Regions from separate parts of the Erwinia sp. HR93 genome, predicted to be linked through region 2. Evidence: predicted binding sites of a transcription regulator. Region 2 holds the regulator's gene; each other region holds the start of a gene.

Region 1 (4,112 bases), 1.6 Mb from region 2:
CCTGAGGCGCATGCTGCGGATAATTACCCTGCGGCTGCCCCGCGTGCGGCGCTACCGGTGCCTGAGGCGCTTGCTGCGGATAATTATTCTGTGGCTGCGCCAAATGCGGCGCTACCGGTACCTGAGGCGCTTGCTGCGGATAATTGCCCTGCGGCTGCATGGCTGGCGGTTGTGTCACTTCGTGTTGATAATCGTTGCCATAACGCTGTTGCTGCGACGCGGCGAATTGACGCGCCAGTTCTGCCTGCTCTGCAGGCTCTTCATCTTCGGCAGGTTCAGCGTTACCGTAAACACTTTGCTCATTTTCATAAGCCGCACCGTAGCGTTCGCGCTGGGTATTCTCAAACTGGCGTGCCAGCTCATCCTGCTGGAGCGCCTGCGCGGCTTCGTCGTCTTCTGCTATAGAATGATATGCGTGACTCTGCTTTTGTAATGCCTCAGCGCGGGCGCGCTCTTCAGCCTCGCGCTGAGAAGGCAATTTAATTCCGTATGAGGCTAATTCGCGGCGGGTTGGAACCCTGACGCGGTTAGGACGCGGTAATTGAGGCCCAATACCTTCTTTAACCTGAGCTCGCGGGGCTTCTGTCGCTAAATCAAATATCGGCGCTGCGGTAGGTGCCACCTGCCCTGCGCCAGGGATCGCCGAAGCGGTCGCCAACCCATATGACGCGGCGCTATCTCCGAACGGAAGTGCGGTAGTAGAAGCAGAGGCAATCGCATCATCTGACGGAGCGGAGGGTGATAACGAATACTCGCCGCCCGGCTGCGCTGTTTCTCTGGGAAGCGGCGCTTGCTCAGCCTCCCATTGCGGGAATGAAGAATGATCAATCTCGGCCCTGCCATCTGCTACATTCTCTAATTCTAATGTAGATATCGCCTCAGAGCTGGATGATGCGGGTGCCGTCATGTCGTGTTCACGCCCGTGAGCAGGGAGGTTTTCGTAGCCACTTTCGGCATAAGGCGCCTCACTGGCATGCAGGCCCGGCCCATTATTTTCAGATACTGGCACGACACTATGAGTCAATGCATCAGACGCGTAGGGCTGCTGCTGGGGAATTCCTTCAGCCTGTGGCGCTAACGCTGGTTCTGCCGTCGTTGCCTCCGGCATGGGTTCCCACTGTACAGCGGGTGTTTCCGCCTCCGGTAGAGGAACGGTGATATTCGGGTCAGCAATGATAGCCTGCGCAGCGATTTCTTCAGACCATTCGGCGCCCATGGCCGGTTCAGCTATCGAAACCGTAGCTATACTGGTGCCATTGAGTAGCGGATCATTATAATCCTGACGTTCTTCCGTCACTCGCTGGCTGGAAAACAGCACGTCATCCGGATCAACGGCTTGCCCGTTAGCAAAAATCTGAGGTTCGTCATCCATACGCCTGCCGGAAAATAGCGCATCGTCCGTATGGCGCCCCACCGGATTAGAAAATTTTTCTGCGGCATGTCTGCGACGTAGCACCTTTTTGAATCGTGAAGGGTGAGCACTGGGCGCTTCATCGTCTTCTTCATCGCGCCAGGTATTGTCCCGACGCGTGCGATTGCTGGCAAAAGTCAATACGCTCAGGACGGCGCCGCCGATTTTTTCAGCAATATTCACCCACGACCAGCCGGTGAAGAGCGTTAACCCCGCAGCCCACACGCACAGCAGCGCGATAGTACCGCCGCTGCTGTTCAATAGCGGCATCATGGCGGTACTCAATAAACTGCCAATTACGCCACCAGAGGCGAAATACCAAATATCATCAGCGTTGATCGCCGCCAACCCGCAAGACGTAACAATAATTGCCAGCGCGCCAATCAGACGCAAAGATAGCGCGAAATAATCAATATAATCATCGTTTTCGCGACGCTGCCATGCAAACCAGCAGCCGCCGAAAATTATCACCGGCACGGTATACGCCATAATCCCAAAAATAAAAAATAGCGTGTCGGCAAGCCAGGCGCCCGGCGCACCGGCCAAATTATGGATAGGCTCATGCCACGCCGTTTGCGACCAGCTCGGATCGGAAGGGTTAAAGCTAAGCAACGCCACCATAAGGTATATGGCAAACAGCGAAATGAGGAGCAACAGCGCTTCATACAGACGGCTGCGGTTGCTAAGCCTTGTCAGTGTGATGTCTTTATCTTCGGTGTATTCCTGGCTCAAGAAAAACTCTCCAGGGTTTGGGTTGTATTCCACGGTAGCGCGCTACGGGGGACAATAACGGTTAACGGGCTCATCGCCAGACCTCTTCTGAACATTGTATAACAGTGCATACCCGGCACCTGCTTCAGAGATAATCGGCGTTATGATGCTCCGGATGACGTAATCATCGACGCAAAACGACGCGGCAGCCGCAGGCTTACAGCCTGATAATTAAACGGCAGCAGCATCGGTTCCCCGATCCTGCTGCTGTATGGATTAACAGGAGTGTAAACAAACTATATCGATTTTGCACCTGTTCCGTGTTTAGCGCGTTTTAATCACCAGACGATTGCTCTGTTTTACTTCTTCCATCACAACATAAGTACGGGTGTCGTTCACACCGGGCAAACGCAGCAGCGTTTCTCCCAACAACTTACGGTATGCAGACATATCAGGCACGCGGGTTTTCAACAGGTAATCGAAATCGCCAGAAACCAGATGACATTCCTGAATTTCTTCCAGCTTCTGCACCGCCGTATTGAATTGCTCAAATACATCCGGCGCACCGCGATTTAATGTGATCTCAACGAAAACCAGCAGGGACGCGTCGAGGTATTGTGGATTAAGCAACGCCGTATAGCCTTGAATAAATCCCTGTCGCTCCAGGCGACGCACGCGTTCCAGGCAAGGCGTGGGAGAAAGCCCTACACGCTTAGAAAGCTCAACGTTGGAAATGCGCCCATCCTTTTGCAGTTCATTCAATATATTTCGGTCAATGCGGTCGAGATCTTTACCCGGACGCTTTTTACTATCTACCATTATTATTGTCTCTCAGTATTCCTTCCTTCACTTGCCATCCCCCCGAAACGCTCACTGTTCCCGGGCACGCGTAAGTGGACCGTTACCAGCCGACAGCCACTGATATAACGCATGATGTCTGTCCACATCATGCCGGAATTCCATGGCCCGATAGTGCATTCGCTTTCATACCAGAGGACGTCGCTTTTGCACCTATCCCTGAAATGTTTTCGCAAATGCACAGGGGATTGTCAAAGTAAAACATCTTTTTTTAGTGAAACGTGCCAGATTCTTCTCATTAGCCCGATAATCCCTCATCATATCGGTTCCTGCAAACCCACTTTTTGCGAAGTTAATGCAGAATTTCCTTACTTAAAGAGAGCGCGTTTCATCGCGTTTATCTATCACACATATCGTTAACAAAATTGCCATCCTCTTTTTTTGCTGTCACAAATTCCCTACAATCCTGCAGATTGTCCGCCAATAAATTGTTGAGGAACTCATGGGTACGGCTAAACACACTAAGCTGTTAATTTTGGGCTCAGGCCCGGCGGGTTATACGGCCGCCGTCTACGCCGCACGCGCAAATTTAAAACCGGTGCTTATTACCGGTATGGAGAAAGGCGGCCAACTTACCACCACGACCGAAGTGGAAAACTGGCCTGGCGATCCGAGTGGGCTTACCGGCCCCTTATTGATGGAGCGCATGCATGAGCACGCCGCGAAGTTTGAAACGGAAATTATCGTCGACCACATTACCCAAGTTGATTTGCAGCAGCGCCCGTTCAGGTTGACCGGCGACAGCGGCGAATACACCTGCGATGCGCTGATTATTGCCACTGGTGCATCCGCCCGCTACCTTGGCCTTCCCTCGGAAGAGGCATTTAAAGGGCGCGGCGTTTCGGCCTGTGCGACATGCGATGGTTTTTTCTATCGTAACCAAAAGGTTGCCGTGATCGGCGGGGGGAATACCGCCGTTGAAGAAGCGCTTTATTTGTCGAATATCGCCTCAGAAGTTCATCTGATCCACCGTCGTGATACCTTCCGCGCTGAAAAAATATTGATTAAACGCCTGATGGATAAAGTTGAAAGCGGCAACATCGTGCTGCATACCCATCGCACTCTGGAAGAGGTTACCGGCGATCAAATGGGCGTAAGTGGGCTGACGCTGCGCGATGTTCGTTCGCCGGAG
Region 2 (4,112 bases):
GATATCGCGATTCAGCGCCAGTAAACGGCGCAGATTGCCGCGCCACGCGCCTTTGAGTAGCTGGATATCTATACCGCGCAGGCGCATCACTCGAAATACCATAATTAGTCCCACCAGCAGCGTGCCATATTCTGCTATTACCGTTGCCAGCGCTGCCCCCCGCACGTTCATGCCAAGTCCCATAACGAACCAAAGGTCGAGTGTGATATTCAACACATTCCCCACCACCAGCAAAATAACCGGAGCCCGCGCATACTGGACGCCCAATAACCAACCTAATAGCACCAAATTCGCCAGCGAGGCCGGCGTGCTAAGCCAGCGGATCTCCAGAAAACGACGCGCCTGATATAAAACATTTTCATTGCCGCCCACCGCATGCAAAGCCAGGTCAATCAGTGGAGTACGTAACGCAACGATAGCAACCCCTGCGCTTAACGCCAGCATCATAGGCTGAGCTAAAGCGCGCGCCAGCGCCGGGATATCTTTAGCCCCCCACGCCTGAGCGGTCAGCCCCGTCGTGCTCATACGTAAAAAAAGCAGCAGCATAAACAGGAAGCTGGTCGTGGTTGCTCCCACGGCTACGCCGGCCAAATAATCTGGCGAATCAAGATGGCCGATAACGGCGGTATCCACCAGCCCCAGCAGCGGTACAGTGATATTGGAAAAAATCATCGGCAGCGCCAGCCGCCACAGTGCTTTATCTGTTTTATGGAAAAAAGGCATCGTCCAGCCCATTTATAATGATTTATCTTCTCCTGCTGCGAACAGCAGGCTTCATGGTTCTAAACTACCCGATCGGGCGTAGCGCAGGCGTAACATGGCAAATGATTGCGCGCGCTTTAGTGCCCCTGCATTCAGCCAGATATTCACAAGTTAGCGTGGTGCTCTCAATAAAGCTAAATAGACCGGGCCGCAAAGTGTATCCAATTTAACGGCAAATAACGTTCTTAAGTTCAGGCAGCATTGTTGAGATGAATATTAAAAAGCTTAAATAGAGGTCAGTAACGCCTCGGACACTGAAACAACCTGTGAATAAGCGGGATAAGGTAAGTATGATGGCTCTATCAAATACATCACCAGCGCTTTCTTCCTGACAAGAAAAGCGACCGGCTAATAAGATAAGCATCTGGCAGGCACGGAAGATATACGCATCCGGAAGATATGTACATTAATCCCAGACGAATGCGTATATCAGAGCACCTTCCACCGTATAAGCTGGAGCGCAGGCTAAAACTATTGTGCAAAGGAATTACCGGGCGAAGGCCGTGCGTGCAGGCAAATAACCTGCCACACACCGCCATAATTTACCTGCTTCAGTTAACCCGCATCCCTTTGCTTATCGACTCTGCATCGGCCGGCTATGTTTCCCTTCCCCTGTCGTTTTCATCTCAGCGCAGCGCTGAAAAAGTAGAGTTCGCCGCGCAGCATCCTGCCCTGAAATTACGGTGCGCCTGGCAACGTCTGACGTTGAGGAAACTACTCTGATTGTAATAGCTGACACACTGCGCGCCGCCTGTGGGCTGGCAGCACGCGAATAAAAGCGCCGACAGGATGGCTGGCGCTTAATCCAAATATACCGCAGATAATAGCCAGGAAGGCTTAGTGTTTTAAAACGGTTAGAGCCATTCGCCGTTGCGAATAACGCCGACGGCCAAGCCCTCAATGCTAAAGTTTTGCGAACGCAAATCCACTTCAATCGGCTCGAAGTCACTGTTTTCTGGCAGTAGCCAGACAACATTTCCCTGTTTTTTTAACCGCTTCACCGTGACCTCGTCTTCAATACGAGCAACTACTACCTGACCATTGCGTGCTTCCTGGGTTTTATGTACGGCAAGTAAGTCACCGTCCATAATACCGATATCTTTCATCGACATACCGCTCACGCGCAGGAGAAAATCAGCGCCAGGCCTGAATAAAGAAGGATCAACCTGATAGTGCCCTTCAATATGCTGCTGCGCCAGCAGCGGCTCTCCGGCGGCAACGCGCCCTACCAGCGGAAGGCCTGCTTCTTCTTCCACCATCAGTCGAATACCACGGGAGGCACCAGAGACGATTTCAATTACGCCTTTCCGCGCCAGCGCCTTTAAATGCTCTTCCGCGGCATTCGGAGAACGAAATCCAAGCTGCTTAGCAATCTCTGCCCGCGTTGGCGGCATACCCGTCTGGCTAATATGCTCCCGGATGAGGTCAAAAACCTCCTGCTGTCTGGCCGTTAACGCTTTCATTTCGCCCCCTGGTTGTATATACAGTTATGCTGTGAGTATATACAGCGCAATACGTTAAGGGAACCATAATTCAGCAAAAACCAGCGACTTATCGCAATACCGGGCGAATCAATAAAAGCGTTGCCACAATAATGAGATCCAGACAAAAGCGGCGAGCAGCATCGCAATGAATACCGCCGCCGATCCCATATCCTTCGCGCGGCCAGAAAGTTCATGCTTTTCAGTACCGATACGATCAACCACTGCTTCAATGGCGCTATTAAGAATTTCAACGATCATAATAAGTACCACGGATCCAATAAGCAGCACGCGCGTTAACGCATCAATATCCAGCCAGCAGGCGATGATTATGCCCGCGACCGCCAGTAATGTTTCCTGACGAAAGGCCGCCTCATTGCGCCATGCGGCGCGAAGCCCCTTCCAGGAATAGCCGGCAGCCTTGATAATACGGGTAATACCGGTGGTACTATTAGCCATGAAAAAACCCTTTTTTAAAATTTGCGTCCTGGCGAAAAAGCCGTAAATACAGCAATGTCGCAGAATTTATATGCTATTTCTGGTATGCTGCGCCGTAATGACGCTCTTCACTCAGAGGCTTAACATTGTCTATGGTAGACTGGCCCCACTTTTTCTATAAGTTGCTTAATTTACCACTAAGTTTGCTGGTAAAAAGTAAATTAGTTCCTGAAGATCCCTGCGCTGAGCTGGGGCTCGATATCTCCAGACCGATAATTTATGTCTTACCGTACAATTCAAAAGCGGACATTCTGACGCTTCGTGAACAGTGTCTGGCGCACGATCTGCCCGATCCCTTCGATCCGCTTGAGGTTGATGGCATTGTTTTACCGCGCTACGTATTTGTCCACGACGGACCGCGCGTATTTACTTATTACACGCCAAAAGAAGAGTCGATAAAACTGTTTCATGATTATCTGGATCTTCACCGGCGCAACCCTAATCTGGATATCCAATTGGTGCCGGTTTCCGTTATGTTCGGGCGCTCGCCCGGGCGTGAAAAAGGAGAATCAAATCCTCCTTTACGCATGCTTAATGGTATTCAGAAATTTTTTGCGGTGCTGTGGCTGGGCCGCGATAGCTTTGTCCGTTTTTCCACGCCCGTCTCGCTGCGCTGGATGGCCACGGAACACGGCACCGATAAAAGCATCGCGCAGAAACTGCTGCGCGTTGCGCGTATGCACTTCGCCCGCCTCCGTTTAGCCGCCGTAGGGCCGCGCCTTCCTGCTCGCCAGGATCTGTTTAATAAACTCCTTTCATCCCGGGCTATCGCTCGGGCGGTCGAGGATGAAGCTCGCAGCAAAAAAATTTCGCATGAAAAAGCGCAGCAAAATGCCATTGCACTAATGGAAGAGATTGCCGCCAACTTCTCCTATGAGGCCATTCGCATTACCGACCGCGTACTTGGTTTCACCTGGAACCGGCTTTATCAGGGGATTAACGTTCATAATGCTGAACGGGTGCGCAAGCTGGCGCATGAAGGGCATGAGCTGGTGTACGTTCCCTGCCACCGCAGCCATATGGATTATTTATTGCTGTCGTACGTGTTATACCATCAGGGTTTAGTGCCACCGCACATTGCCGCCGGTATCAATCTGAACTTCTGGCCCGCCGGCCCAATATTCCGCCGCCTCGGCGCTTTCTTTATCCGCCGCACCTTCCGCGGAAACAAGCTTTACTCAACCGTGTTCCGTGAGTATTTAGGCGAACTTTTTAGCCGCGGCTATTCCGTGGAATATTTTGTTGAAGGCGGGCGCTCCCGCACCGGGCGCCTGCTAGAGCCGAAGACGGGTACGCTCTCGATGACACTACAGGCAATGCTGCGCGGCGGCTCCCGCCCGATAACCCTGGTGCCTATTTACATCGGCTATG
Region 3 (4,112 bases), 1.9 Mb from region 2:
TTGAAGCAACGCACGGGACGGCCCCCAAGTACGCAGGCCAGGATAAAGTGAACCCCGGTTCTATTATTCTCTCCGCAGAGATGATGTTGCGCCACATGGAATGGTTCGAAGCCGCCGACCTGATTGTTAAAGGCATGGAAGGCGCAATCGCAAATAAAACCGTGACCTATGATTTTGAGCGGCAGATGGAAGGCGCTAAACTGCTGAAATGCTCAGAGTTCGGCGACGCGATTATCGCGAATATGTAACACCACCTTTGTAATATATAGCCAACATAGATGTGAAGTTTATGTTGGCTTTTTTCTCTAATTCTTTTTGCAAAAATTTATCTAAAGCTGCATATAAAAATCCAATTAAAGCTGCGGCTCTTATATTTGCTTTGCCTTTAATTAAAAAACATTATTGACCAACCGTATATACACTTTTTTTTGGAGAAAGAATAATAGTAAAATTGCAGGTTAGTGAAAAATCATTAATAATGTAATAAATGATATCATTCAGAATGGTTTTTATTGGTACTACATTACTAGTATATTTATTATTCTTCCTTACTTGTATTTATTAAAACAATTTATTTTTCTATGTCATATATATAATTATTTTCTGATTATATCTTATGGATGTTTTTGCTATTATATCAGTATCGGTAAAAATTGAGATAAAGGCCGCAAAAAACACACCAGTTAAGAATATATTAATATTCCTTATAGGTGGCATGGAAATATGACCTATTAATAGAGAATCTATGAAGAAGGAGTATTAGTAATGAACAAGAAAACCGCAATGAGAGTATTGACAAAAAAAGAAATGGAATCTGTAGCTGGCGGCTGGGGTATCATATATGGAAAGCCTAAGGGCGGTGGCGGATTCTGGGTGCAAGGTTATTTAGGTAAAAAGACTGGCAGGGGTTAATTAACGATATACTGAATTATTAAATAGAATAAAAAAGGCCACTCCGATGTGGCCTATTTATCTGTAGATAAATATTTTATATCTGTTTTAATAGAGAGATAATTTTTTGCTTAGTAATTTTATTAGGTGATAATAAGGCATTGATATATTTTGGGGATGTAATGGTTTATGTGTGTTCGGTCTTCCTTGAATCAACCAAGTATTAGTGCTTTTATTTTATGATTAATATGCAATAAAATAATGATGTGTAACTGTATTAAACTTACTTGTAATTTTTTAAATATTTATTAATTAATAAACTAGGTGCTGTTGTAGTATGTCATAAGATACAGCGGGCAATTATATTATTATCAGTATTTCTCAAAAAAATACGCGCAAATTAAATCTTGTCAGATTATAGCGCTTAGCTATCGTGAATAGAGATTAGTTAAAGAATCGGGGATAAAATAGTAGTGCAGTAATTTCATTCGGTTTGATATTAAAGCATTCTATATCAGTTGATGATTATTTTTACTCCGAGGTTGAGGCTGAACTAGCACAAAGGTATCTACCTCAGGCTAAGCAGCAAAAGCAAATTACCGGCATAGGGTGTCTTCCCTATGCCAGAAGGCTTTCTTTTTTGGCACTATTAGGCGCTTAGCGGTCCGGTGCATACTTCTGCCGCTGCGGCTTTTGCATATTCCGCCATCTTTGCGTTACTTCTTCCGTTCATGATATTTCTCAACGTACGCTCTAACGCCAGAAACTAAATTTTCAGCTGTGGCAGGCGGTTAGGCAACATGCGTAAATAGGCTATTGATAGAAATGCAGGAACCATAAATACTGTAAATATACACAGTATTTATGGGTGGCTATTATGCAGTTTCTTACATCTATTGGCTTACAAAAAGAGAATCCTTTACCGCTTTATAGCGATCTTGTCTGCTGCGGTTTTCCCAGCCCTGCGCAGGATTATGTCGAGAAGAGAATCGACCTCAATGAGTTAATGATAAGCCATCCCTTCGCTACCTATCTGGTGCGGGCGGCCGGTGATTCAATGATTGATGCAGGTATCGGTGATGGGGATCTGCTTATTGTCGATAGCGCTCGTACCGCAAAACAGGGGGACATTATTGTCGCAGCGCTCGACGGCGGGTTTACGGTTAAAAAATTGCAGCTCCATCCCGAGATTCAGCTTATACCAATGAATCCGCACTATAAGCCTATCCCGCTGATGAATGAGAATGACCTGACCGTATTCGGCGTGGTTACTTACGTTGTGAAATCGCTGGGCTGATAATGTTCGCACTGTGTGATGTGAATAGCTTTTACGCCAGCTGTGAGACGGTATTCCGCCCTGATTTACAGGGTAAACCCGTTGCGGTGCTCTCTAATAACGATGGCTGCGTTATTGCGCTTAGCGCGGAGGCGAAAGCCCTTGGCGTGCAGATGGGGGCGCCCTTTTTTAAGCAAAAAGAGACTTTCCGAAAATATGGCATTGCCTGCTTTAGTTCGAATTATGAACTGTATGCGGATATGAGTAGCCGGGTGATGGGCACGCTGGAGGAACTGATGCCGCACTGTGAAATCTACAGTATCGACGAAGCTTTTTGCGATCTGTCTGGCATAAACCACTGCCGAAATTTGCGCGAGTTTGGCCGCGAAATTCGCGCCAGCGTGCGACAGCGTACTCATCTCACTATTGGCGTAGGAATAGCGCAAACCAAAACGCTGGCAAAGCTTGCAAATCATGCCGCTAAAAAGTGGCAACAGAAAACGGGCGGAGTGGTGGATTTATCGAATGTCGTGCATCAGCGCAAACTGATGTCCCTGACGCCCATTGAGGAAGTATGGGGCGTTGGGCGTAAAATTGCGAGAAGGCTCGACGCGCTGGGAATTAAAACCGCGCTACAGCTGGCCGAGGCCGATACCCGGCTAATCCGGCGGCATTTTAATGTCGTGCTGGAAAGAACCGTCCGGGAGCTGCGCGGCGAGTCGTGTCTGGAAATTGAAGAGTTTGCGCCGGTAAAACAGGAGATTGTCTGTAGCAGAAGCTTCGGCGAACGTATCATACATTACGAGGATATGCGTCAGGCAGTGTGTAGTTATGCCGCTCGCGCGGCCGAAAAATTACGCGGTGAGCATCAGTTTTGTCGCTATATTTCCGTCTTTGTGAAAACCAGCCCCTTCACGCTCAATGCCCCTTATTATGGCAATAGCGCATCGATAACGCTGATGACGCCGACTCAGGACAGCAGAGATATTATCAATGCGGCGATACGCTGCCTCGAAAACATCTGGCGTGACGGTTATCGTTATATGAAGGCGGGCGTTATGCTGGGCGACTTTTTTAGCCAGGGCGTAGCACAGCTTAATCTTTTTGATGAAGCGGCGCCGCGAGAAAATAGCGCCCGGTTAATGGCGGTGCTGGATCAGATTAACGAGAAAAATGGGCGAGGGTCATTGTATTTTGCCGGGCAGGGGCTGCAGCCAGCCTGGGGAATGAAGCGGGAAATGCTATCTCCGCGCTATACGACGCGGCTGTCTGATTTACCCATCGCGCGCTAAAAGAAGCGGCTATCCTGAATAATAAGTAAGCTGGAACCTTAGAATACGTCGCTCATTTTGCTAAATCTATAGCACGCAGGCGGCTCAATGCGTAATGAGACGACTCTGGTGATAGAGAGCCCAGGATAATAATTCGTTTAAAAGTGAAATTAGCTTTTTAATCCAGTACCTGATGTGTGTTCGGAAATGACATCGAAATAATATTAAGATAAATGCTTATGCAAAGTATCTAATGAAAGTACCTCTTAGTAAAATCAAAGGCATCTTATCTGATATTATTCGATTGCCTGACCAGAATATTAAGCGTGTTGGATATTCTCATGAATGTTAAAAAGGAGGGCATATGATGCCCTCGGCCCTACAGGAATGCGTAGGAAAAAAACTACAAATAATAGAGATCAATCGTGGTTTGTCCGTTCAAATGAACGGCCTGCGTTAAATCAAGCTCTGAGCCTTTATTTATATAGGCCTGAGTTTTTAACGTTCCAGTTAGTGTGGTCAGCGCTAGCGGTGTTTTTTCACCATCATTGGAAAAACTGTAAATATAATTATAGCTGCCGGCACTCATCCATGCCCCTAATTGCGATGTACCACCACCCCACATAGCACCATTATCTCCGGAAAATATAATGCCGGGAGTAATAGTTCCATCA
Region 4 (4,112 bases), 650 kb from region 2:
CGGCTATGGGCAAAGTATCAAAACCCGCGCGCTATATATGCTGGTTGGGGTGCTGCAGCTGGGCCTTACTTATTTGCTGAGTTTTCAGGCCTATTTATATCTGACGGTTTCCGAGTTTCTATTGTTTACCGTGCTTACGCCGCTGTACATCACCCTTATCTACGATATCCTCCGCCGACAGCGGCTGCGCTGGAGCTATATGCTGAGCGCACTGCTGGCGGTGCTGGGAGCCGCAATTATTCGTTATGACCGCCTGAGCGAACATTTCTGGACCGGCTTGCTGCTGGTGCAACTGGCTAACCTTACCTTTGCCATCGGCATGGTGGGGTATAAGCGGCTCATGGAAATTCGTCCAATGCCGCAGCGCGGCGCTTTTTCCTGGTTTTATCTTGGCGCTTTCCTGGTGGCTGCGGTGGCGTGGCTGCTGTTGGGCAACTCAAAGCAGCTTCCTACAACCCCATTACAGTGGGGAGTTTTGGTCTGGCTTGGGGTTGTCGCATCGGGGCTGGGATTCTTCATGTGGAACTACGGCGCTACCCGCGTGGATGCCGGTACGCTTGGCATTATGAATAATATGCACGTACCGGCAGGATTACTGGTTAACCTGGCTATCTGGCAGCAGCGTCCTCACTGGCCGAGCTTTCTGGCTGGAGGTGCGATAATTGTGGGGTCGCTCTGGGTGCACCGGCGCTGGGTCGCTCCACGCTCCGCACAAAGGGTAAATGCTCGCAGGCGTGACTGCGGGCAAAATGAATAAATGCCGTAGAGACCGGCTGGTGCTGTTCGCCGCTGCGAACGGCGGCATAAAGCCGACTCCATAATCCATCTCCCAGCGGACGCGTCGCGATCAGCCGTTGACGCTCCGCGCTTTCAGCTACCCAGTGCGGAAGCGCGGCGATGCCCATTCGCGCAGCTACCATCTGCATAAGCAGTAGCGTGTTATCTACATGCTTCAGCGCTGGCGTAATCCCCGCCGGCTGCAGGAAGTGCCGCCATATATCAAGGCGGGAACGCTGGACCGGATAAATCAGCAGTGTTTCCGCCGCTAAATCCTGCGGACTAATCTGCGCTTTGGCCGCCAGAGGATGATCGCAGGCCATTACCAGACGTACTTCGTAATCAAACATCGCAGAGTAGTGCAGGCCGCTTTTGGGCAAAATGTCAGAGGTGAGAACAATGTCCAGCTCGCCTTGCTGCAGCGCAGGCTGCGGATCAAAAGTGACCCCTGATTTGAAATCCACTTCCACCTGCGGATACCGCTGACTAAATTGCGCCAGCGCCGGCGTTAGCCACTGAATACAGCTATGGCATTCAATCGCAACACCTAGCCCGCTATGCCGAGGCTGGCGGCATGCCTGCAGCGCGTGGCTAATTTGCGGCAAAATTTGTTCCGCCAATGCTAACAAAACCTCACCCTGGGGCGTAAAGCGTAGCGGCTGGCTTTTGCGTACAAAGAGACGAAAGCCGAGCCGCTGTTCCAGATCGCTGAACTGATGCGACAGCGCAGACTGCGTTTGGTGCAGCACGGCAGCCGCCGCGGCGAGCGAGCCGCTATTGCGCAGCGCTTGTAGGGTCCGCAGATGTTTTATCTCGATCATGAATCCCCTTCACCTTGTCATGAATATTTTGCGCTTGAGGAAGACACAGTACCTGTGGATTATGGATGTGTAAACATCCAGACGGCTAAATAAAAATTACTTCCAGTGGCAGACCGCTCGGCGCGTAACGGATCCCTATACGACCGCATCGTCCACGGCACGCTGGCACTGAAACCGCAAACATGAGGCAAACAGCATGACAATCCTGAACCACACCCTTGGTTTTCCGCGTATTGGCCTGAAACGCGAGCTAAAAAAAGCGCTGGAAAGCTATTGGGCGGGCAAAGCGACGCGCGAAGCGCTGCTTGAAACGGGGCGCGAGCTGCGCGCTCGCCACTGGCAGCAACAGAAGCAGGCTGGCGTCGATCTGCTGCCAGTCGGCGATTTTGCCTGGTACGACCATGTGTTAACTACCAGCTTATTATTGGGAAACGTCCCCGCCCGCCATCAGAATGACGATGGTACCGTAGATATCGATACGCTGTTTCGCATAGGCCGCGGGCGGGCGCCCAGCGGTAAACCGGCGGCAGCGGCGGAAATGACCAAATGGTTTAATACCAACTATCACTACATGGTTCCGGAGTTTGTCAAAGGCCAGCGGTTTCAGCTTACCTGGACTCAGGTGCTGGATGAGGTCGATGAAGCGCTGGCGCTGGGGCATCGCGTAAAACCCGTGCTGTTAGGGCCAGTTACCTATTTATGGCTGGGTAAAGTGAAAGGTGAACAGTTTGACCGCCTGAGCCTGCTGAACGACATTCTCCCGGTGTATAAACAGGTACTGGCTGAACTGGCCCGACGCGGAATTGAGTGGGTGCAAATCGATGAGCCAGCGCTGGTGTTGGAACTTCCACGGCCCTGGTTAGAGGCTTATCAAACTGCCTATGACGCGCTGCAAGGGCAGGTAAAGGTGTTATTGACTACCTATTTTGAAAACGTCGCGCCGAATTTAGAGGCCATCGTCGCCTTGCCGGTTCAAGGGCTGCACGTGGATTTAGTACACGGTAACGATGATGTTGCCGGGCTGCATAAACGCCTGCCGTCTCAGTGGGTACTTTCGGCGGGCGTAATTAACGGGCGCAACGTCTGGCGTGCGGATTTGAAAGAAAAATATGCGCAAATTCAATCTATTGTCGGGCAGCGTGAGCTCTGGGTTGGTTCTTCCTGCTCGCTATTACATAGCCCGATAGATTTGAGCGTAGAAACCCGGCTGGATGAGGAAGCCAAAAGCTGGTTTGCCTTTGCGCTACAGAAATGCCATGAACTGGCGCTGCTGCGCGATGCGCTAAATTCCGGTAACCCTGAGCAACTGAACGCATGGAGCGCGCCAATTCGGGCGCGTGAGAATTCGGTGCGCGTACACAACGCCGCCGTAGCGCGGCGACTGGCGGCGATTACCGCTCAGGATAGCCAGCGTGCCAGCGTATATCCGCTGCGCGCTAAAGCGCAGCGCGAGCGCTTTAAACTCCCGGCGTGGCCGACGACGACGATTGGCTCATTTCCACAAACGACTGAGATCCGCGGGCTGCGTTTGGAATTTAAAAAAGGTCTTTTAGACGCGAATAATTACCGCACCGGAATTGCGGAACATATCAAACAGGCAATCGCTGAGCAGGAGCGGTTGGGGCTGGATGTGCTGGTGCACGGTGAAGCCGAGCGTAACGATATGGTGGAATATTTCGGCGAACATTTGGACGGCTTTGTCTTCACGCAAAATGGCTGGGTGCAAAGCTATGGTTCCCGCTGCGTAAAACCACCGATTGTCATCGGTGATATCAGTAGGCCCGAGCCTATCACCGTTGAATGGGCAAAATATGCGCAATCGCTCACGGACAAACCGGTGAAAGGCATGCTGACCGGCCCGGTAACGATTCTGTGCTGGTCTTTCCCGCGCGAAGATGTCAGTCGGGAAACAATCGCGAAACAAATTGCGCTGGCGCTACGCGATGAAGTTGCCGATTTGGAAGCGGCGGGGATTGGCATTATTCAAATTGATGAGCCTGCGCTGCGGGAAGGGCTGCCGCTTAAGCGCAGCGACTGGGACGCTTATCTCCAGTGGGGAGTGGAAGCCTTTCGCATCAATGCAGCGGTGGCGAAGGATGACACCCAAATTCATACGCATATGTGTTATTGCGAGTTCAACGACATCATGGCTTCGATTGCAGCGCTGGATGCCGATGTAATAACCATTGAAACCTCGCGTTCAGATATGGAACTACTGGAATCATTTAAGGAGTTTGAATACCCGAATGAAATTGGGCCGGGCGTCTATGATATTCACTCGCCAAATGTCCCGAATGTCGAATGGATTGAGGCACTGCTACGTAAGGCGGCCCGGCGCATTCCAGCGGAGCGTTTGTGGGTAAACCCGGACTGCGGTTTAAAAACGCGCGGCTGGCCGGAAACCCGCGCGGCGCTGGCAAGCATGGTTCAGGCGGCGCAAAATCTGCGCCGGGCGTAGCCTTTCAGGTCGGCGGTAAAGCGCGCTGAAAGGCGCGCTATTTTTTCCCATCGCCG

Evidence for each region. The regulator LexA, encoded in region 2, represses DNA repair genes until DNA is damaged. The targets are predictions, from matches to a motif close to TNCTGTATGTACATACAGNA.
Region 1: a site for LexA is predicted at 2,388-2,407, ahead of SFA31_RS12615 (DNA translocase FtsK 4TM domain-containing protein). Genes of this name have one in related genera too.
Region 3: a site for LexA is predicted at 1,733-1,752, ahead of umuD (translesion error-prone DNA polymerase V autoproteolytic subunit). Genes of this name have one in related genera too.
Region 4: a site for LexA is predicted at 1,662-1,681, ahead of metR (HTH-type transcriptional regulator MetR). Genes of this name have one in related genera too.

The regions. Positions count from the first base shown of each region.
Region 1 covers NZ_JAXUDP010000001.1:2,685,619-2,689,730, reverse strand. The annotation lists gene SFA31_RS12615 (DNA translocase FtsK 4TM domain-containing protein) at 1-2,143, opposite strand, end outside; gene lrp (leucine-responsive transcriptional regulator Lrp) at 2,447-2,941, opposite strand; gene trxB (thioredoxin-disulfide reductase) at 3,423-4,112, shown strand, end outside.
Region 2 covers NZ_JAXUDP010000001.1:1,075,747-1,079,858, reverse strand. The annotation lists gene dinF (MATE family efflux transporter DinF) at 1-723, opposite strand, end outside; gene SFA31_RS05115 (hypothetical protein) at 1,270-1,485, shown strand; gene lexA (transcriptional repressor LexA) at 1,617-2,225, opposite strand; gene SFA31_RS05105 (diacylglycerol kinase) at 2,334-2,702, opposite strand; gene plsB (glycerol-3-phosphate 1-O-acyltransferase PlsB) at 2,834-4,112, shown strand, end outside.
Region 3 covers NZ_JAXUDP010000001.1:2,950,790-2,954,901, forward strand. The annotation lists gene icd (NADP-dependent isocitrate dehydrogenase) at 1-248, shown strand, start outside; gene SFA31_RS13825 (hypothetical protein) at 766-912, shown strand; gene umuD (translesion error-prone DNA polymerase V autoproteolytic subunit) at 1,769-2,188, shown strand; gene SFA31_RS13835 (Y-family DNA polymerase) at 2,191-3,459, shown strand; gene SFA31_RS13840 (DUF1120 domain-containing protein) at 3,842-4,112, opposite strand, start outside.
Region 4 covers NZ_JAXUDP010000001.1:422,965-427,076, reverse strand. The annotation lists partial or broken gene SFA31_RS02000 (carboxylate/amino acid/amine transporter) at 1-622, shown strand, start outside; gene metR (HTH-type transcriptional regulator MetR) at 609-1,598, opposite strand; gene metE (5-methyltetrahydropteroyltriglutamate--homocysteine S-methyltransferase) at 1,795-4,056, shown strand; gene SFA31_RS01985 (dienelactone hydrolase family protein) at 4,094-4,112, opposite strand, start outside.